One region of the Colwellia sp. Arc7-D genome, then DNA from elsewhere that is predicted to be linked to it. Evidence: predicted binding sites of a transcription regulator. Region 1 holds the regulator's gene; each other region holds the start of a gene.
The links. The regulator FNR, encoded in region 1, switches genes on or off when oxygen is low (the NO sensors DNR and NnrR bind a similar motif). The targets are predictions, from matches to a motif close to TTGATCTAGATCAA.

Region 1 (5,719 bases):
GCCTTACATGGCAGTAATTGGCATGTCGGCCAGCTCAATATTAGTCGTAACAAATTCATTAAGGCTGCTAAAAAAATGAGCATAATCTACGTATTAATTCCCATTGCTGTATTACTCACCTCTATTGGCATATATCTGTTTTTTTGGGCAGTAAAAACTGAGCAATTTGATGATTTAGAAAAACAGGGTATGAGCATTTTATTTGATGATGAAAATGACAATATCAGTCGCAATAAAAACAACAATAGTAAATTAAAAGACAGTGAATTAAGCGAAAGCGACGAGCAACCAAAACAAGCAGCAAAATCATCTCATGACGCTTGATTTTTTTTCCGCATTTGTAATTGGTTTACTAGGCTCTGGCCATTGTATTGTAATGTGTGGCGGTATTAGCACCATGTTAACCACGACCATATCTGACCATGCTCGCCATAAAAAAATGGCGATTATATTTGCCTATAATTTTGGCCGAATCGCGTCTTACAGCTTAATTGGCGCCTTGGTAGCATTCACCAGTTCAATGGCGGCTAAAAACATTGGTTTTCCTGTTATTATTTTAAAAACGATTGCAGGTGTGTTTCTAATTCTACTAGGTTTGTATCTAGGACAATGGTTAATGTGGTTAAGCCGCATAGAGTATTTAGGTAAAAACATTTGGCGCTACATCTCACCTTATACTAAAAAATTCATGCCCATTAAAAACATACAGAGTGCATTGGCGTTAGGAGCACTTTGGGGCTGGTTACCCTGTGGCTTAGTTTATTCTACGTTAACGTGGTCATTAGCAAGCGCCGATGTTTTAAATGGCGCTTTGATCATGTTTTTCTTTGGTCTTGGTACTTTACCTGCGCTGCTGTCAGTATCACTCGGCACTTTCAGTGTGAAGTCTTTATTAACTCAGCCCGTTTTTAGAAAACTAGCCGCCATTTTGGTGATTTCATACGGCATTTACTCTATACTAATAGCATATAGCTAACGCATCTAATATGGTGTTCAGCATGGAAGTTTTTATAGGCTGTTATGAATAATAAATCGTGTACCGATCAGCAACATATTCACTGTCAAAACTGTAGCATTAGTGAGTTATGCTTGCCATTTTCGCTTAATAATCAAGAGCTAGAGACTCTAGATAACATTATTGATCGTAAGCTCCCTATTCAAAAAGGAGAGCAGATTTTTAATGATGGTCAGCCTATGCAGGCGCTTTACGCGATTCGTTCAGGCACATTCAAAACCTATACCATCAACAAACAAGGCGAAGAACAAATTACCGGTTTTCATTTAGCAGGTGATTTACTTGGCTTTGATGCCATTGCTAATGCAGAGCACCCAAGTTTTGCTAAAGCATTGGAAACCTCAATGGTTTGTGAAATTCCTTATAATACACTCGATCATTTATCTAACAGCATGCCTAAGTTAAAAAAACAGATTTTGCGCATGATGAGCACTGAAATTCGTGAAGACCATGAAATGCTAATGTTGCTTAATCGTAAAAATGCAGAGCAACGCCTAGCCACGTTTTTTAGTACCTTAAGCAGTCGATATAATGCCCGTGGTTTATCAGCCTCTGAATTTCGCTTATCTATGACGCGCAGCGATATTGGTAACTATATTGGTTTAACGGTTGAAACAATAAGCCGACTCCTTAATCGCTTTGATAAAAATGGTTTAATTGCTGTTAATGGCAAACTGATTACCATTGTAAATATTGAAAAATTAAATGAGTGTGCTGGACTTTAAGATAAATTTTATCAGCCCTTTTTCATACTTTCTTATTCAACAGTTTAACGCTATGATTAATATAAAATAGCTTATATAAAAGATAATAATTTGATTTAAAACAACTATTATTATTACAAAATAAGTTATTGTTATTATATAAAGTAAATAAATTAACTGTTTAGTTTGGCCTAATACCCACAGGCAAAGATAAGGAATTAGCTATGGAAAAGTATCAAAAAATACTCGCTATTGTTGACCCCACAACAGAAGATCAAAAAGCGGTAAAACGAGCATTAGAATTAGCGCGAAAAACTGGCGCAAGTATTACCGCATTTTTGACCATATATGACTTTTCTTATGAGATGACCACTATGCTTTCAGGCGACGAGCGTGAAGCAATGTGTAAATCTGTTATAAATGATCGTACTCAATGGTTGCAGTCTTTACTTGCTGAACTCGATGTAACTGATATCACCATTGATTGTAAAGTTATCTGGCATAATCGTCCTTTCGAGCAAATAATTGCACAAGTTATTGATCATGATTACGACATAGTCATTAAAGGCACACATCAACACGACAAATTTAAATCAGTAATATTTACCCCTACTGATTGGCACATTTTACGCAAATGTCCCTGCCCTGTTTTGCTAGTGAAAGAGCATTTATGGCCAGAAAATGGCAATATTGTTGCTGCATTGAATATTGGCAGCGAAGAAGAAGAGCATAAAGCGCTTAATGATAAAATTACGGCAGAAGCAAAACAGCTAGCTAAAGTTATGAAAGCAAACCTACATTTGGTTAATTCTTTCCCTGGTACGCCGGTAAATATTGCGATAGAAATTCCAGAGTTTGATGCCAATGATTACAACCTCGCCATGTTAAAACATCATGAAGAAGCGATGTTAGAACATGCAACTGCGTTTAATATTACTAAAGAATACACTCATATTAAAGAAGGCTTACCTGAAGATATTATACAAAGTGTCGCCGAAGCCTTAGACGCAGAACTGGTTATTTTAGGCACCATTGGACGTACAGGTTTATCTGCAGCGCTAATTGGCAATACAGCAGAACATGTAATTGATAGACTAAACTGTGATGTACTTGCGTTAAAGCCTGAGGGTTACGTTTCACCCTTGGACGTTAAATAAAATCTTTATTACGTAAAATACAGCTAAAAGAGCGTCACTGATTGATAGAAATATTATTAAGGTGACGCTTTAATAAAACGCTAAAACTTCTCCCTAGCTTAACTACAATAAATTACAGGTAATTACTCAAGCTAATTTCCAACGATCTTCTCTTCACAATTGTTATAAGTTTGTCTTCAAATATTTATTACGCTATACATATCATTTATAGATCATCATCAGGACTTTATCATTGAAGATAAAACAACCGCTTAGACTTATACCTTATTACATTAGCACGGTGATACTCCTGCCCTTATTACTTTTACAAGCGATATGGGTGCGTTTTAGCATGATAAAACTCCCAGAAGCATTAGGTGAACGCTCAGGCTCTACAGGTAATGGCAGTCCAATTAGTTTATTGATAATTGGTGATTCGGCTACAGCAGGTGTTGGTACACACGAACAAAAAAATGCATTGTCAGGCCAGTTATCAAACAACCTTGCTATTAACAATCAAGTAAACTGGCAATTAGTAGCGAGTACGGGCCTAACTTCAACACAGTTAATCAATGAAATTGAAAAGTTAGAAACACAAACGTTTGACTTTATTTTGGTATCTATTGGTGTAAATGATGTAACAGGCCTCACAAAAGAAAGTCTCTGGGTTAGTAATATAGAGGCTATTGTAAGCTTATGTAGCACCAAATTTGGTACTCCAAAAGTGTTGTTGACAGCACTTCCTCCGATGCATTTATTTACCGGCATTATGCAACCATTAAGATGGTGGCTAGGAGTACGCGCAAAAAGACTAAATACCTTAATGATGCAAACCACAGCAAATTATAGCCAATGTTGCGTCCTAACAATTGACATACCTTTTACGTCTGAATATTTAGCTCAAGATGGCTTTCACCCGTCAGCACTTGCTTATGGTGTTTGGGCAGAACAAGCCGCGACGGCATTAAAACTATCAACTTAAAATAGATAAATAAATTCACTAAGTTCAACTTTGTTCATGTAGTTACTTCGGCTATACTACGCGGCAATATTTACTAGGAATTTATTATGAGCGCAGTTTTAAAATCGGCCTTATCTCCAAGCCAAAACACACAATTAGAAAAGCTTGAAAAACGCTTACGACGTCATGTTGGCCAAGCGATTGCCCAATACAATATGATTGAAGACGGCGATAAAATTATGGTGTGTGTTTCTGGTGGCAAAGATAGTTATGCCATGCTCGAAATATTAATGCGCTTAAAAGAATCTGCTCCTATTCACTTTGACTTAATTGCCGTTAACCTTGATCAAAAACAACCCGGTTTTCCAGAGCATATTTTACCAAATTACCTTGAGTCGATAGGTGTCGCTTACCAAATTGTTGAAGAAGACACTTACGCCATTGTTAAAGAAAAAATTCCTGAAGGCAAAACTACATGTAGCTTATGCTCTCGTTTACGCCGAGCATTGTTGTATAAAGCGGCTAAAGCATTAGGAGCAACTAAAGTTGCACTTGGTCATCATCGCGACGACATGGTCGAAACATTGATGCTCAATATGTTTTACGGTGGCAAGCTCAAATCAATGCCCGCAAAACTTGTTTCTGACAATGGCGAGCACGTGGTTATTCGCCCATTAGCATTTTGTAAAGAGCAAGAACTTATTCAGTATGCTGCCCTAAAGCAATTCCCTATTATTCCTTGTAACTTATGTGGTTCACAACCTAACTTACAGCGTCAGAACATTAAGGCAATGCTACAAGATTGGGATAAAAATCACCCAGGGCGTATTGAGTCTATGTTTACGGCGATTAAAAATGTAGTGCCTTCACATTTATGTGACAGCGAACTTTTTGACTTTAAAGGTATTAACGCAAACTCTGGAATTATTGATGGTGGTGATACCGCTTTTGATCAAGAGACATTTGTACAAGCTGCGCCTGAAAGTAACGCTGTTAACATTCATCAAGCCGATTTATTGAAAGTAACAGAGATAAAATAATATTATTGAAATTTTTCAATGAGTAAACTCTATTTAACGTTAGCTTATAAAGTGTAACGTTTTACTGGGCTTATTATTGGCTAGCGGTTCAATGTTGGCGAATTTTTCAGGTTTAGGTTTAGGTTTAGGTTTAGGTTTAGGTTTAGAGTAGATTATTTTGCAGTTTTGCCGTTCAGCCTAGTGTTGACTTAGAACGGCAGAGCCACTAAAGATTATTTATTTGCAAGATCAAAGTATGGTCGATTATGTCTGATCATCTCAGTGAGTTCTAAGACATAATCTGCACCACGTTCAGAGTAAGCGGTTAAGCCTGTCGCTAATATTTCTGGTGCCAAAGGTTGGTTTTGATCCCGTAATTGGCCTCGAATAAGCCTAAATACGTTATAAGCGCGATGCGTATTAATGTTATGTAAATAGCGCTCAACGCCTTGTTTTACAGAACTGTAAGCAGCTACTTCATGATCCGCACCTGAATTACGACTACTTGGCACCATGCCACAGCCCTCGCTATAACACCAAACACCGAAAAAATTCAAACCTATTCGAGCGAACCGAGATGTCCCCCAAGCTGACTCATTTGCCGCTTGCACTAAAACAAGTGCTTGCGGAATAACGTCTACTTTAAGCTGTAATTCATAGAGCTGTTTTAACAGTGAGAATTTTTTACTGACTTTATATTGCGTAATTAACTTTGCAACTAACGCTTCATCTTCGAGACTAAAAGGTTGCTCTAAGGTCAGCTGCTCAATTAAGCGTTCTACTTCAACACGCTTAGCAAGTATCTTTTTATTTTCAGCCGCTACCGCTGGTTTAATAAAAGCAAAAAATTTTCGTTTTTTCTCTTTTACATCTCGAATTTTGGC
Region 2 (5,719 bases), 840 kb from region 1:
GGTGGTTTATTTACTTACCCTGCTGATAATAAAAACCCAGAAAAACCTTACAAATTACGTTTAATGTATGAAGCAAATCCAATGAGCTTTTTAATAGAACAAGCAGGTGGTTTAGCTATGACTAGCAAAGGTCGCATTATGGATATGGAGCCAACAGACATTCACCAGCGAGTAGAAGTTATCATGGGTTCAAAAAATGAAGTAGAAGCTTGCTTAGCTTATTACAAGTAAAAGTCTAACCTATCTCAACGATTTTAACGTCTAGTAAACCTAAAAGCACCTGAATTTACCAGGTGCTTTTATTTATAATTATTATAGCCTTACCATAAGTTCAACAAAACAAACTGTTACAATACAAAACCCCATTTTCCCTTTGTTAATTATAAAAAAGAGGCTATTGTTATTTATAGTAGTATTTAAATTTTATGAGTAAAACTTTCACAAGGACGATGGAATAATGAGTCATATCACCAATGTTGAACGTACCTTCACCGAACAAGAACAACTAGTTTCTACCACTGATTTAAACGGCACCATTACCTATGCTAATCCTGAGTTTTGTGAGGTGGCAGGTTACAGCTTAGAAGAGTTAATTGGTCAACATCATAATGTAGTTCGTCATCCTGATATGCCAAAAGCAGCTTTTAAAGATTTATGGGAAAAATTAAAACGAGGAGACTCATGGCGTGGCATGGTTAAAAATCGTTGCAAAAATGGTGATTATTATTGGGTAGATGCCTATGTAACACCATTATTTGATAAAGGAGAAATTACCGGCTATCAATCAGTTCGTGCTTTTCCTACCGTTCAACAAAAAAAAGAAGCTCAATTACTTTACAACACCTTAAACAATAATAAATCAATTTTAGATTTGCACGCTAACATTCCACTCAAGCGCCTTGCTGCACTTATTTGTGTGATCGCAGCAATTGCGATCACTTGGGTACTCACTGGCACGGCGACCTCTGCAATAATATTGTTAGTTTGTGTCGCGTTAATCACCGTTATTTTTTCCGAAGAATTGATAAAAATACCGAGTCATTTAAGTAAAACAAAATCAATATTTGATAGCCCTTCGCGCCATGTATATCTAGGTAAAGGTATACTTAATATCATTAATTACCCTGCCGAATTATACAAAGCTAGAATAAAGACGGTCTTAGGTCGAAGTAACGACTCAGGCAGAAGGTTAGCCAAACTCGCAGAAGAGCTTGCTCATACGTCAAATGAAATGCTTAGTGGTATTAAAGAAGAAAATGAATATATAAGCCAGTTTTCTGCCGATATTACTCAAATGAGTGTAACCATAAACGAAGTAAGTGAAAGTACCAATTTGGCCAATGATAAAGTTGCCCAAGTAAAAATTGATTGCCTACAAAATATTGCCACTATTGAAAGTAGTGAAAATAAAATCGACCAGCTCGCAAATGACGTTGAAAATGCGGCGAATAATGCGACAGAATTAGTGACTGATGTTGATAAAATATCGACTGTTATGACTGAAATTCAAGGGATTGCAGATCAAACAAACTTGCTAGCATTAAACGCAGCAATTGAAGCAGCAAGAGCAGGTGAGCAAGGCAGAGGGTTCGCCGTTGTTGCTGATGAAGTGAGAACACTAGCAAGTAGAACCCAAAGTGCGACAGAACAAATACAATTATCAGTGACTGAGTTGCAACGTACGTTAAAAACTTGGAATCAAGTAATGATGTCGAATAAAACCAATGCCGATGAATGTTCAACTGAATCAAAAACCATTAAAAACGCCATGCAAGATATTATAGACAACATTCAAAATGTTAATGACATGACCGCCCAAATTGCTACCGCATCTGAGCATCAGAGAACGGTAGCTGAACAAATTACTCAAGGTATTCATAATATTGACAGTATATCTCAACGCAATACTCAATTAGCAGCGGCAGTATCTAGTAAAAGTATTGAAGTAAATAAAAATGCCGAAGCAATTGAAGAGCTCAGTACTAATTTTAGTTAACGCTTAAGTAAGCTGCTGCTATATACATTAATAATAAAATGGCTACCTAGGTAGTCATTTTTTATTGGATCACCATAAAGCTTTTTTTTTGCTTAATTTCAGTATTTACCTTCAACTTAGTACACCTCGCCCTTTGACCCTTAACCCCTAACCCGACAAATAAACACCTATTTTTCAATGTTCACTCATGTTTTACAGAGGTAATGAATTTGTCATGCAAATTAAAATAACTGACTAAAAATCATTTTATCAAGGCTAAAAACTTGACTTAAATCAAAAAGAGATTACAATTTTCACAAATTACTGAAAATTCAGAAAGTACAGAAAATGAAAATAACAGCAATGACACAATCATTAGTTTTACACTTTGGTGAAATGGGCTCTCGATGGGGATTAAACAGAACATTAGGGCAAATGTACGCGGTTATTGTGCTCACTGAAGCACCGCTTAATGCTGATCAAATTAGTGAAGCGCTACAAATATCTCGTTCGAATGTCAGCATGGGCTTAAAAGAACTTAAGTCGTGGAATTTAATAAAATTACATCATATCCCCGGCGATCGAAAAGAGTATTTTTCAGCGCCAAGTGACATCTGGGAAATTGCTCGTACGTTAGTTGTAGAGCGCAGAAAGCGTGAACTAGACCCAACATTATCTACATTGCGCGACGCCCTAATGGAGCAGCCAAGTAATGAGTCAGACGAGTACACGCAAATGCGTGTAAAACAAATGCATGACCTCATGGAAATGGTCACTTTATGGACCAACGAAATGCAAGGAATGTCGTCTGAAAAGTTATCCACCTTACTTAAAATGGGTGAAGGCATAAGTAAAATCTTAGATGTTAAAGACAAATTATTACTGCGATAACCTTACATTATATTTTTGATATTTAGGTCAACATAAACGACCTAAATAGTTTTTAGAACATAACTTACAATAACTTAACCCAGTGGAGTACATCACGTGTTAGATGCATCAGCTATTGCTAATGACACAAGTTTCATGCTTTCCCGCATCCAATTTGCTGCCAATATTAGTTTTCATATTTTATTTCCTACTATCAATATCGCCTTGTGCTGGGTATTGCTGTTTTTCAAAGTGCGCTTTAATCAAACCCAAGACGATAGTTGGTTACGTGTATACCGATTTTGGGTCAGAATATTTGCGTTAACTTTTGGTATAGGCGTGGTCAGTGGCATTACGATGTCATTCCAGTTTGGTACTAATTGGCCGGGTTACATGGAAACCGTAGGTAATATTGCGGGACCGTTACTCGGGTATGAAGTAATGACCGCTTTCTTTTTAGAAGCCTCATTTCTTTCAATTATGCTATTTGGTATGGATCGAGTGTCTAACCGTGTTCACACCATTGCGACCATACTGGTTTCATTTGGCACCACATTATCAGCATTTTGGATTTTGTCTCTTAATTCTTGGATGCATACGCCAGCAGGTTTTGAGATGATTGATGGAGTAGCACATGTTACTAGTTGGCTTGAGGTTATTTTTAACCCTTCTATGCCCTATCGATTCATGCACATGCTAATAGCCTCAGGGTTAACGACGGCATTTTTAATTTCAGGTATTTCTGCATACAGATTAATCAAAGGCGACAATAAAAAGTCAGTAAAACAAGCGTTAAATTTTTCAGTCATTTTGGCGGCTGTTTTAATTCCTATACAAATTTTTGTCGGTGATTTACACGGGTTAAATACCTTTAAAAATCAACCTGCTAAAATTGCCGCCATGGAGGGGGTATGGAACACCGAAGCCAATGTTCCGTTATTACTGTTTGCATTACCTGATGAACAAAAACGAGAAAACAACTTTGAAGTAAAAGTGCCTAATATGGCCAGTATTATATTAACCCATGATTCAGCAGGAGAAATACAAGGCTTAAATGACTTTGTAGATAAACACCCTCCAGTTGCGCCGGTATTTTTCAGCTTTAGAATAATGATAGGCGTTGGTGTATTAATGCTACTATTTTCTTGGCTCGCAACTTATCAATATGTTATCAAAAAACGCTACCCAACTTGGTTATTAAAAGTGGGTGTTGCTATGACATTTTCTGGCTGGTTAGCCACACTGGCTGGTTGGTATGTAACGGAAATTGGCCGACAACCTTACTTAGTAACGGGAATATTACGCACCAAAGACGCCGTGACCACTACACCGCCAGAAAATATAGTTATGTCATTAACGCTGTATTTAGTCATTTATGGTTTCTTGCTTATTGCCTACATACGCACTTTATTTGTCATGGCAAATAGAGCGATAATTTTAGAACAGTCAAATGCATCACTAAACGAATCAAACTCGTCGATTGAACCTCAAATTCCCTTAACTGAAGAAGGAGCGAAATAATGATATCTTCATCAGTTGATTGGCTGCCTATTGTATTCGTTGGCTTAATGGGCCTTTCGTTTTTAATTTACGCGATACTTGATGGTTACGATTTGGGCGTGGGTGTTTTACTACCTTTGGATAACCAGCAGCAGCGCGACACTATGATCTATTCCATTGGACCATTTTGGGATGCTAACGAAACATGGCTGGTAATGGCTATTGGCTTATTGTTGATAGCCTTCCCTAAAGCACACTCAATTATCTTTCAAGCATTGTACTTACCAACAGCCCTGATGTTAGCCGGGCTTATTTTACGCGGAGTTTCATTTGATTTTCGAACAAAAGCGCCAAGTAACGACAAAAAGAAGTGGGATTTTGCGTTTAAATTTGGCTCTTTATTAGCGACATTATCGCAAGGTTACATGTTGGGGCGTTATATCACCTCCTTTGAAGATACATGGTTATCACTCGGTTTTTCTGTCTTGTCCGCTATTTGCGTAACAGCTGGTTATTGTTTTATTGGCGCAGCATGGTTGGTAATGAAAACCGAAGGTGAATTACAACGTAAAGCGGCAAAATGGGCGAAATATACCAATGTATTAATGGCGTTTGGTATTGTCGCTGTATGTATAACCAATTTATTAATTGATCAGCAAATTATGGATAAATGGTTTGGTGGCGTTCAAGCCATACTGATTCTTCCATTAACTTTCTTACTTGGTTTTACTTTTATTACTATCCACCGATATCTAGACAAAGTACCTATGGAGAATGACTTTGGCTGCTGGTTACCATTTTCAGCTGCTATTATGTTATTTATTCTCTGCTTTTGTGGTTTAGGCTATAGTTTTTATCCTTACATAGTGCCCTTTCAAGTAACCATATTTGAAGCGGCAAGCTCAAGAGAATCACTATGGTTTATCTTTGTAGGTGCTGCAGTAGTGCTGCCAATGATTATTGGATACACAATATTTTCTTATAAAGTGTTCTGGGGCAAAACCACTAAGCTTAACTACTAGGTTTAACTACTAGGCTGAACGATCTGGTTTAACGACTAAAGTTGGACAAAAAGAGTGCAAATAGTCACTAGGCTATCACTAAGAATTTTTGCTAGAATATGCGCCATATTCTAGACAATACTCACTTTAGACGCACCGTTATTAAATTATCGGTGCTTGGAGATAGCAATTTATGCCAGCTTACGCCGTAGGTCACAAAGTACCAGATTCAGATTCAATTTGTTCAGCCATCGCACTTTCATATTTAAAAACCACTATTGGTGAAGATGTGAGACCAGCACGTTTAGGTGAACTTTCACCTGAAACTGCGTTTATTTTAGAAAAATTTGGCTTAGAAAAACCTGAGCTTAAA
Region 3 (5,719 bases), 910 kb from region 1:
ATTTAGCATTACTTCAAGGTGAACGTTATTGCGCGCAAGATCTTCGTGTGGGCTATTTTTCTCAGCACCAGCTTGAACAGTTGCATTTACCTAGTAGTGCGATTGAACATATAACGCGAGCAAAGCCGGATATTACCGAGTTACAAGCGAGATCATTTTTAGGCCGTTTTGGCTTTAGTGGCGACCAAGCTTTAGATAAAGTTGGCACCATGTCAGGTGGCGAAAAAGCGCGTTTGGTCTTAGCCCTTATTGTCTTAGAAAAGCCACAATTGTTGCTATTAGATGAGCCGACAAACCACCTGGATTTAGAAATGCGCCAAGCATTGGTGTTAGCTCTGCAAGACTTTGACGGTGCAATTATTCTTATTGCTCATGACAGATACTTATTAGAGTCTTGTGTAGATGAGTTTTATATCGTTGCTAACGGCCAGGTAACAGAGTTTGACGGTGATATTGATGATTACCAACAATGGCTCAACGATGATAAAAAGCAAACAGTCAAAGCGAATAAAGTAATTACTGAGCCACAAGTAGATAAAAAACAGCAACGTAAAGAGCAAGCGGAGCTACGTAAAAAAGCATCACCTCTGCGTAAACAGGCTGATAAGTTTGAAAAGCTGGTACAAAAATACCAAAACGAATTAACTGAGGTTGAAGCACAATTGGCCGATAGTGAGATATACCAAGCTGAGAACAAAACAAAGCTAACACAATTATTGAAACGCCAAGCAACACTGACCCAAGATTTAGAAACAAATGAAATGCAGTGGCTTGACCTTGAAGAACAAATAGAAGAGATAATGTCACAAGCATTATAGATTTATTGCTACACTTAATAGATCGCAGCAAAAATTTTGTCACTGCGTTCAATCGCGACAACACCACAATATAGGACATTATTATGAAAAAATTGACCTTACTAGCAATCAGTTTTGCCCTTTTTACACAAAGCTCTGCCTTTAGTGCTGATTTAGATTTAGGCATATACGAGCTAAACCGTGGTGAGTTTAAAGCCGCGATTGCAGAGTTTGAGCCATTAGTTGCTGAAGAATATGCTCCTGCGCAATATCAAATGGCGTTAATTTATTTAAACGGTTACGGGGTAATTAAAAACCCAACGAAGGCGTTGGAGCTTCTTCATCAGGCCGCTTCACAAAATTACTCAGAAGCCTTGTTCGATCTTTCGTTGCTTTATAGTGAAGGAGAGGTCGTTAAAAAGGATTTAAACTCTGCTTATGCATTAATGGAAAAAGCCGCAAATAAAGACTTACCCCGAGCGCAATTTAATTTAGGGGTGATGCTTTATAACGGAAGTGGTGTTCAACGCGATTACCTGCAAGCATCTCGTTGGTATCAAAAAGCGGCGGATCAAAACTATGCCTTAGCACAATTTAACCTTGCCTTGATGTACTTTGAAGGTAAAGGCGTCGCTAAGAGTACTAGAATGTCTTATATCTGGAATATTATTGCGGCTAAAAATGCTTATCGTATGGCTGAAAAAAGTCGCGATATGGACGAACATAAATTAACCGTTGATGAGATAAAAGAGAGTCGTGAAAAAGCCGATGCTATTTATCGTAAAATAATCCAACAACGAGAATTAAAATTAAGACAAAAATCTTAACGATTATTTCTTAATATAAGCATATCCCCAAAGCAGTTAACCAACATAAACCCGCTTATTATCCTAGCGGGTTTATTTTTATCTTCAATTTTCAATAGTTCGGCTTTACTCCACTGAGTTACAACATAATTAGTTAGTCTGATAAACGTAAGCATGTGCTATTTATTAGCTGCTACTATCCCGCCTCACTTTCATTAATACAAAAAGTGGCAATGATCATGATCCAAATCAATAAGCATTATTTAAGTGTTATTTATAATAGTGGCCATACCTACTTAAATACTTTTGGAGTTTGTGATGAATTTTGTCGATATGCTATTAAACGATCCCGTGGTCATCATGTCATTTATTGGTTTAGCTACTGTAATAGGCATTTGTAGTTTTTACGTTTATTACTTTTTAAAACATATCAGTGAAGATACGCCTTAGAGATGTTTCACAAATGTCATAATGAAAACTTAAGTGGTCACGCTCATTGTTCACTTATCGCCAAACGGTGGGCATGAGCAAAAATTTAACGTACAATAAATTTTTTGTATAACTCGCTATTACCGCATTATGTTTACCAAAAGCTCTTTCAGCCCAGCTTGGTGGCTAAAAAACGCCCATTTACAAACCATTGCCGCTAAGTTTTTTAGACGTGGCCACTCCATAGATACAACCAATGAAACGTTAGAGTTACCCGATGGTGATTTTGTAGATTTAGCCTGGACAGAACAGGTTAACTCAGCATGTACTCGTCCAATTATCGCCGTATTACATGGACTTGAAGGCTCAAAGAACAGCCACTACGCAAAAGGGATGTTAAGCGCGATTAAAGCACAAGGTTGGGTAGGTGTGTTAATGCACTTTAGAGGCTGTAGCGGTCGACCAAACCGTATGCCTCAGTCTTACCATAGCGGCCAAACTTGTGATGTTGACTACTTTAGCCAATACCTTGCCAGTAAATACCCTGATGCAAAAAAAGCGATTGTTGGCTTTTCATTAGGCGGGAATGTACTGACTAAATACTTAGCTCAGCAAAAACAAAATATCTATCAAGCTGCATGTGTCATTTGCGCCCCACTTGACCTATCAAGTTGTAGTAACCGAATTAACCGTGGTTTTTCTCGTGTTTATCAAAAGTACTTAGTGGATATGCTTAGAGCCAGTACAGTTGAAAAAATACAGGCTAACTTATTACATAATATAAACACAACTCAGCTAAATAATGTGCGTTCAATTCGAGAATTTGATCAAATGGTTACTGCGCCAATAAACGGTTTTATTGATGCGAATGACTATTATAAGCAAGCTAGCGGCAGGGATGTGTTGCAACAGATAACTACACCTTGTTTAATTATTCATGCAACCGACGACCCATTTTTATGTCATGTAAATACCACTGCGATTACTTCGTTGCCTAAACAAATGACATTTGAAGTCAGCGCTAAAGGTGGTCATGTAGGTTTCATCAGTGGTAATAATCCGTTCAAGCCAAGATATTGGTTAGAGCAACGTATACCTGAGTTTTTTACGAGATATTTATGATCATCCCACTAGAACAATTGTCAGAAGAAACATTAAGCGCCATTATCGAAAATTTTGTCCTCCGTGAAGGCACAGAATATGGCAGTGAAGATGTATCACTTAGTGAAAAAATAGCCCAAGTTCATCAGCAATTAAAGCAAGGTACAGCATTATTGGTGTACTCTGAACTTCATGAAACGGTTAATATTCTCCCGAAAGATCAATTTATTGAAGACAGCGAAGAAAGCACAGAAGAATCATAAAGGCACTTTATTTTTGGCATTAAAAAAGGCACTAATTCAGTGCCTTTAATTAATTCTTACGACAAATATTATCGTATGAAGGTAACCGAAAAGCTAACAGGCACAACGTAATCGATGCTAGGTAAAGAGGCTAACTCTTTGAGCTTATTGATACCAGCTACAATACCAAATGCATCTGCCTGAATAAAAAATGGCTTGATAGTATTAACCAATATTTTATCCGCACTTAACTTGATGACACTGACTTCAATCGTTACAGTTTGCTGCTCACCATGAAAATCCACTACGCCGCTAACGCTAAGCTTTTTATCTGCACCAATGGTTAGGTTATTGAGCAATGACTTATCAAGCGTCGCAGTAAAATTTGCTGTGCTATATTTATCGCTTTCAAAAACGAATTTTTTCATTCTATCATCACGAATAGCAATATTAGTATTAACGCTGGTAAGGTCAACACTGATATTTACTTGTGCTTGCTCGTTGATATTACCAGCAAGCTTTGCAAAGTTATGATTTTCGGCAATATTCGCTTTTTTAACTGATATAAAGCTCAGCTCAGAATTTGCATTGTCGAGTTTCCATGCAGCTAATGCCGGTAAACTTACTGTTGCTGTCAACAGTAGGGAAATTAATATTGAGGATGTTTTACGCATGATTTTCTCCATGTAAGATAAGTTTATTTCGAGCTAATTTACTGATAGCAACTAACACTGTGTATTTATGAACTGGGCTTAAGCGTTGTTATTTATAAACGCTTTGCTCTATGCGGCTTAATAATATCTTGCCAAGGAATTTCTTTATTCCCTAACGAGATAAAATCAGGCTGCATTAACGTTTCACGCTGATTGTACGTTAATGGTTTAAATTCACTATCGATTATGCTGCCACCGGCTTGTTCAATTATACAGTGACTTGCGCCAGTATCCCACTCACCGGTAGGTCCAACACGTAAATAACAGTCAGCACCACCTTCGGCAATTAAACAGTTTTTTAACGAGCAGCTTCCTAAAGCGACATGATCAAAATCATATTTATCATTTAAATACTGCCCCATTAAGTTGATATCTTGTCGACGGCTGATAGCGACTTTTATACGACGTTGACCATCATAGTGTGCCACGTGTATTTTATGGCTACCCACATCATTTTCTTTAAAAGCGCCTAAATTATTTTGAGCATAGTAAGTTAATTGGTGATCAGGAGCATGAATAACACCAATGCTTGGCCATCCGTTCTCGACTAACGCAACATTAACCGCAAAATCACCACTGCCAGCAATAAACTCCCCTGTGCCATCGATAGGATCTAACAGCCAATAACGAGACCATTTACTGCGCTGTGCTAGCCCTAAAGCTCCAACTTCTTCAGAAATAATAGGAATGTCAGGGGTTAGTCTTTTTAATTCATCCATTAAAATATCATTTGCCGCGATGTCGGCACTGGTAACAGGACTGTTATCTTCTTTTATCTCGGCAGTAAAGTTGCCTTGTTTATAAAAGCGTGCAACTTCTTGTCCCGCTTTTTTAGCACTTTCAAGCGCCACTGATAATAACTTTTCATGATTCATACAATAGCTCCTAAGTGATCCTTTACTAATAATAAAGCGGCAATACTGCGCGACTCATTGAAGTCTTGCTGTTGCAATAATTCATGATGATTTGCAAGTGGCCAAGGGACTATCTCTAACGCTTCGGGTTCATCTCCAAGCAGTTTTTCCGCATAAAGATTCTCAGCAAGAAATATCGTCATTTTAGCATCAAAAAATGCTGGAGCCATGGCAACAGTGTGAATTGACGTTAACGTTTCAGCACCATAACCAACTTCTTCTTTTAATTCTCTATTAGCGGCTTGTGCGGCAGTTTCGCCGGCATCAATAAGGCCTTTTGGGAAACCAAGCTCATAGGTGTGCGTGCCGCCACAGTACTCTCGTACGAGCAACATAGTATGTTTATCAAGCATAGGTACAATCATCACTGCCCCACGACCTTTACCATACATGCGTTCATATTCTCGCTTTTCGCCATTACTGAATGTTAAGTCAACTTGTTCAATAGTAAATAAGTGACTTTTGGCAACCTGCTTACGCGCGGTGATTTTTGGTAATACTTTTTTTGTTGTCATAACGCCCTTTATTGCAACAACTTAAGTGATGTTTTTCATCTAGAAAAGCTAAAGTTTAACCATAGCACGATAACATTGAATACATAACCATACTGCTTGGGTATAATAGCCGTTGGGGTAATTATTTAATTGCATAGTTACCATCAGTCTCATTGAGACATTCTATAATAAACGTGTTTCAAGGGAAAAATCTATGCTTGAT
Region 4 (5,719 bases), 1.8 Mb from region 1:
ACAACGTTGTAATATTTTCCTGCTATTTCAGGTAAGCTTTTTCCGTCTTCTTTAATACTCATAACTCCTGAGAAGAAGTCGTGAACAGCACCACCTAAAACGTTACCTAATACTATCCAAACTAAGGCTATTGGACCATATAATGCACCCAGTATTGGGCCAAATATTGGGCCTACACCGGCAATATTTAAAAATTGAATTAAAAACGCGCGTACTGGATGAATAGGCACATAATCAACACCTTCACTAAAGCGCTTCTGAGGTGTATCAATAGTAGAGTCTAAACCTGCTTGTTTTGCTACAAAGGGGCTATAAAATTTGTAACCCAGTATTAGAATGGTGAGACAGATAAAAAAGATGATCATAAAGCACGTTTCTCTTATGTGTTTGTATAATAAAGTGGATAAATTATCGCTTGTTTTTGCAATTTTTTAAATAAGCGGCGAACCTTAACAAATGCCAAAGACCTTAACAATAAGACGTTTGGCTAATATGTTGATTAATATATGTCATTATTTACATAGTTTACATATTAAATGCACTAACATTTATTGTAGTTGTAACGTCATCACTTCACCTATGATTTAATTTTTTAACGAGTTGCTGCCTAACTATCTAAAAATAGTGATGATAAATATGTTGCTTGCTACTGTGTAAATTACTTAAGATAACTTTAATGTGGACTTAATTTATCGTGTTTTTAAATTGCCTCGATCATGAGGTACTGATTAAAGGAGTTGGTAATGCCGACAAATAAGCACAAAAGAAAAGCTTCAGCGCATAATAAATCTAAAACATTAAAAAACGCCCAAACACCCGGACTAATATCATCTCATCCCAAAGTGTTTATTTATCTTGGCTTACTCTTTGTTGCTTTAGGAATATACTTCATGGCTTTTGAAGCCCAAAGTGAAGCTATGTTTGGTATTGCGATGCTATTGCTTGTGAGCGGAGCAGCAACAACTATTTATGCTAATTTTGCTGTACCTAAATCAAGTAAATAAAAAAGGTATTAATTTACCGATAGTCGCTAAAAAAATAGCGCTATCGGTATATCTTTAACATATTAGAGTACCTTCGCTTAAAAACCACCAGCAATAATATACGCTACTGTAGCGGTTTGAACTTATTATTCCCAAAAGATATTGCTTCCCTCTCTCGTATTTTCTGTTTTTATATATTCTAAGGTTAAAGAGTTACGTATTTCACTGCTTTTAAATGTCTACTTTCTAACCATGTTATGCCAAGGTGTTGGCAGTAAAATTTTAGTATTGGTGAGATTCCCAATATCGCCTCTTTATTAAATATTGGTCAAAAAAGCCTTTTAATAGTGAAAACTTTCCTTTAGATATAAATTAAATTTATAACCATCTGAAATTAATATAAATATAATGTGGAATACCCTTTGCAACATCACTTCTGATAATAAAAAAATAAAGTTAAAGGGATAAGGTATGAACGAAAGTGAAATCGTTAAGGTTGATAATATTGCAACACGAGCAGATGTAATATTAAGCAATATCGCAAAGTTTTGGTTTGTTGTGGCAGTTATCGGCCAATGGATCATGGTGTACTACGTCATTGCCCATTATGGTGGTGCATTGCTTGCAGGTAATACTGGGGTTTTGGAGTCTCCAAATGGTAATCAGTCTGGATTAATCGCCCTGATTATTCATGTTTTAATCGCTGTAGTTATTATGGGACTTGGGCCCTTGCAACTTATTCTTCTAATTCGAGAAAAATTTCCTAAATTTCACAGAATAAATGGTCGTATATACCTACTGACTATTTTTATCGGCAGTATTTTGGGGCTATATCTTATTTGGGGCTATGAAAAAATGCCCGGCGGTCAGGCAATGTTTTTTGCTATGAATATTATGGTGTTGCTCATTATCACCTTTGCCATTCTCGCTTTACGCAATGCAATAGCACGTAAGATTAAACAACATCGTCAATGGGCATTGCGCTTATTTATGGTTGTAAATGGAGGCTGGTTTTTTCGTGTTGGCTTAATGGCTTGGATTTTAATACACCAAGCACCTGTTGGCTTTGACCCTGAAACCTTCGAAGGGCCTTTTATTATAGCCTTAGCATTTGCTCAGTACCTTATTCCGTTAGCCCTAGTAGAATTATATTTTTGGGCACAGAATAAAGCTGATGCAACTGGAAAATATATTGTTTCATTAGTGCTTGCTGTTGCAACGCTAGTGATGGGTGTTGGTATATTTGGTGCGGCTGCTACTATGTGGTTACCACAAGTGTAAAATTAGAAAAAACTAAGTGATAAATGTGGCTTTTATGAACTATCGCTTATACTTTATTCATATTGAATTATTTAAAAGTAGTAAAGGGATCTCTACATTAATATAAAATGGATAAAAAGTAGGATCTGACAAATGATAAAGCATGATTTAAATTACCTGCTTAGATTGAGCACTCATTGTTTTTTCAGCTAACCTTAGCGTTCAGGTTTATTGTTATCTCGAATATTGAGAAGATTTAAGTGTCAGCATTAAAATTTCTTTGTCATTTGGAGTGGTATGCATCAAGTTTTTTATAGGTTTTCGATTATAGGCATGTTGGTGGCATTTATTGCTTTGACTAATAGTAGTTTGGTATTCGCAACCGAACTTAATGAGCTTACTTATATTACTGAAAGTAGTGCTTCATTTAATTATATTCGAGATGGAAAATTGCAAGGACCTGCGGTAGATTTACTTTTGGCTGCTTCGTTGAGTGCTGGTAGTCCAGTAAAACGCGAGAATATATTAGTGCAACCTTGGGCAAGAGGTTTTAGTAATGCTCAAAAGGGACCTAACACGGTTTTGTTTAGCACCATTAGAACGCCCGAACGAGAGAATGACTTTCAATGGGTCGGGCCTATTGCTTCTGAAAGTGATGTTTTGATAGCGTTGAAAATACGTAAACTTACGATCAGCAAACCAGAAGATATGATGGGATATATTACCGGTGCTGTAAGAGATGATGTCGGCGAGGAGATACTTCAAGAGGTAGGCGTTCCGCTGGACAGAATTACCTTGCTTTCTCACTCAACAAACTTGGGTCTGATGTTAAGTGCTGGACGGATAGATTTATGGATATTTGGTGAAGATGGCTGGCGTGAGACCTTAACTTCATCGGATCTTGATCCCGCTGATTTTGAAATTATTTACCGCTTTCCATCAAAACATTATTATTTTGCGCTTAGCTCTGATATCGAGCAGCAGTTGGTTGAGAAGTTTCAGCAAGCGATAGATAAAGTATTCGTGTCAAGCGAGCTTGCTCGCTAACTTTCACTTATAAAGCATCGGCCTTGAAAGCTAATTTCCTATCCCCTCGATGCTTCCTCCCACTTTTTTTGCTCTTGATGAAATACATGAAAATCGAATACGGTTAAACGTCAATGATTAGTCGCTAAACACTACGCCATATATCAACAATAATCAGAAGAGTCAGTGAAAAAGGTAAATAAAGCTATTTTCGTTATAGCCTGGTTATTCATAACGAACACATTGGCGTGCTAAGTTTAGAAAATGACAAATAACAGTGCTACTGAGTAATTAGTAACTGCCGATATGGCCTTTAACACATACATTTGTCAGATAAAACTCAATCATAAGCCATTAAATTTTTGTGCCGAGCATTAATTATAGTTAGTGTACTAACTATAATTAATGCTCGGTGGTTGTTATTGTGATGCTACATTGTTGTTTTTAATTGTTATTGTGTTTTTATATTAAAATAAATAAAATTTGAACTATAATTATACTACGTACACTAAGTAATGTGATAGGTGATTGCGTAGATATTAAATAGGGCGCTTGTACGAAATCATCTTAAATTATTATCGACGTATGAGAGCGAAAATTCTGATGTTTTGATGAAAATCAATTGTTAAATATAACGAACAAATATGGAGAAAGTGATGTTAGTCAATTTGGAAGAGCTAAACGGAAGCACTATTCATGCAGTAGATGGTGAAATTGGGCAGGTAACAGATGTGTATTTTGATGATAGACACTGGACCATCAGGTTTATGGTTGTTGATATCAGCCCTTGGGTACCCTTAAGTGAAAAAACCTTGATAAGCCCTATATCACTGCTTGAATACGATACTAAAGAGCAGCAACTTAACGTGTCTATAACAAAAGATAAGGTTAAGAACAGTCCACAAATAGATGAACACGAAACCGTTTCCCGTGAGTTTGAAAAGAACTATTTTGATTATTATGCCTATGGTTACTATTGGGGAGGGGCTGGAGCATGGGGTGAATACGCGTATCCAATGGCTTTGGTTAACCCAAAAACATTGCCAAAAGATAGCAAAGAAAGTGAAAATGCTAAAACTACCAACCATCTTCGCTCAACCAATGAGATTACACATTACGGTATAGATGCTTTAGATGGTAAAAAAGGCTATATCAAAGACTTTATTTGTGACACCCATAGTTGGTCTTTGCTTTACATTGTGGTTGATACCCGTGATTGGCTACCTGGCGGCAAAAAAGTACTGATTTCTCCAAAGCATTTAGATAAGTTAAATTGGGAAGAAAAAACGGTCACCTGTAATCTTAGTTTTGAGCAGATAAAAGCGTGTCCAGAATACAATGAAGACAAATTGAATGATGTTGAGTATCTAGCAGAAGTTAAAAATAAACTCATATTCAATAAGTAGTCAAATTAAATATATTCTCACAGTAATATGCCCATTATTGCCATGGGCGTAAAGTTAGTTGGCGAAAAATTTTCAAGCTACTATTATCGCGTAATTAAAGGATAACTAAATGCAAAAAAATGACGACAATAAACCATCAAAGAGTAGTGAGATAACCGATATATTATATGGTACTGAAACGGCCAAAGCCCTGACCAATTTTACCATTAGCGAGCTAAAAATGCCGCGAGCATTTCTATGGGCACTAGCGACACTAAAAAGCGCCTGCGCTCAAGCTAATCAAGAATTAGGGCTGCTTGATACTGATAAATCTGCTGCTATTCAACTGGCTGCCAAAGAAGTTGCTGACGGTTTTCACGTTAATCAGTTCCCAGTTGATGTATTTCAAACTGGCTCGGGCACCAGCACTAATATGAACGTTAATGAAGTTATTGTCTCGTTAGTTAAACGACATAGTCAGCAAAAAATTATTCTTCACCCAAACGATGACGTGAACATGGGGCAAAGCTCTAATGACGTTATCCCGTCATGTATCCACTTAAGTGCAGCAAAGCTTATCTCTGATGAATTGTTACCCGCACTTCAGCATTTGAGCGATACCTTGGATGCAAAAGCGAGTGAACACCACAACACCATTAAAACTGGCAGAACGCATTTAATGGATGCTATGCCGTTAAGTTTCGCTCAGGAAATAAGTGGCTGGAGTAGTCAAATTCGTTATGCACATCAACAGTTGGAAAATAGCTTACCGAGTTTATTGAAATTGGCTATTGGCGGAACCGCAATCGGTACAGGTGTTAACACACATCCAGAATTTTCAGGCATTGTTACTCGGGTATTAACGCAAAGAACAGGATTATCATTTACCCCTGCTGATAATTATTTTCGCGCCATAAGTGCTCAAGATACAGCCGTGCAGATCAGTGGTGTGCTAAAAACTACAGCGGTTAGTCTGAGTAAAGTAAGTAATGACATTCGTTGGCTGAGCAGTGGGCCTTTAAATGGCTTAAATGAATTACAGCTACCCGAACTACAAAAAGGCAG

Region 2: the regulator FNR is predicted to act here: its motif matches at 2,260-2,273, upstream of DBO93_RS02465 (GbsR/MarR family transcriptional regulator).
Region 3: the regulator FNR is predicted to act here: its motif matches at 1,843-1,856, upstream of DBO93_RS02225 (DUF3149 domain-containing protein).
Region 4: the regulator FNR is predicted to act here: its motif matches at 3,878-3,891, upstream of DBO93_RS17050 (PRC-barrel domain-containing protein).

What each region holds. Positions count from the first base shown of each region.
Region 1 is NZ_CP028924.1:1,407,108-1,412,826, reverse strand. It holds gene DBO93_RS06160 (heavy metal translocating P-type ATPase) at 1-79, shown strand, start outside; gene ccoS (cbb3-type cytochrome oxidase assembly protein CcoS) at 76-324, shown strand; gene DBO93_RS06150 (sulfite exporter TauE/SafE family protein) at 314-976, shown strand; gene fnr (fumarate/nitrate reduction transcriptional regulator Fnr) at 1,021-1,740, shown strand; gene uspE (universal stress protein UspE) at 1,944-2,876, shown strand; gene DBO93_RS06135 (SGNH/GDSL hydrolase family protein) at 3,208-3,837, shown strand; gene ttcA (tRNA 2-thiocytidine(32) synthetase TtcA) at 3,924-4,856, shown strand; gene DBO93_RS06125 (glucosaminidase domain-containing protein) at 5,069-5,719, opposite strand, start outside.
Region 2 is NZ_CP028924.1:565,968-571,686, reverse strand. It holds gene DBO93_RS02475 (class 1 fructose-bisphosphatase) at 1-231, shown strand, start outside; gene DBO93_RS02470 (PAS domain-containing methyl-accepting chemotaxis protein) at 458-1,996, shown strand; gene DBO93_RS02465 (GbsR/MarR family transcriptional regulator) at 2,324-2,866, shown strand; gene DBO93_RS02460 (cytochrome ubiquinol oxidase subunit I) at 3,002-4,366, shown strand; gene DBO93_RS02455 (cytochrome d ubiquinol oxidase subunit II) at 4,366-5,367, shown strand; gene DBO93_RS02450 (manganese-dependent inorganic pyrophosphatase) at 5,540-5,719, shown strand, end outside.
Region 3 is NZ_CP028924.1:496,171-501,889, reverse strand. It holds gene DBO93_RS02235 (ATP-binding cassette domain-containing protein) at 1-818, shown strand, start outside; gene DBO93_RS02230 (tetratricopeptide repeat protein) at 902-1,624, shown strand; gene DBO93_RS02225 (DUF3149 domain-containing protein) at 1,922-2,053, shown strand; gene DBO93_RS02220 (hydrolase) at 2,183-3,154, shown strand; gene DBO93_RS02215 (YheU family protein) at 3,151-3,396, shown strand; gene DBO93_RS02210 (YceI family protein) at 3,465-4,049, opposite strand; gene cysQ (3'(2'),5'-bisphosphate nucleotidase CysQ) at 4,142-4,963, opposite strand; gene nudE (ADP compounds hydrolase NudE) at 4,960-5,517, opposite strand; gene yrfG (GMP/IMP nucleotidase) at 5,711-5,719, shown strand, end outside.
Region 4 is NZ_CP028924.1:3,935,287-3,941,005, reverse strand. It holds gene DBO93_RS17070 (carbon starvation CstA family protein) at 1-365, opposite strand, end outside; gene DBO93_RS17065 (hypothetical protein) at 744-1,004, shown strand; gene DBO93_RS17060 (DUF2306 domain-containing protein) at 1,455-2,264, shown strand; gene DBO93_RS17055 (ABC transporter substrate-binding protein) at 2,541-3,290, shown strand; gene DBO93_RS17050 (PRC-barrel domain-containing protein) at 3,926-4,675, shown strand; gene DBO93_RS17045 (class II fumarate hydratase) at 4,785-5,719, shown strand, end outside.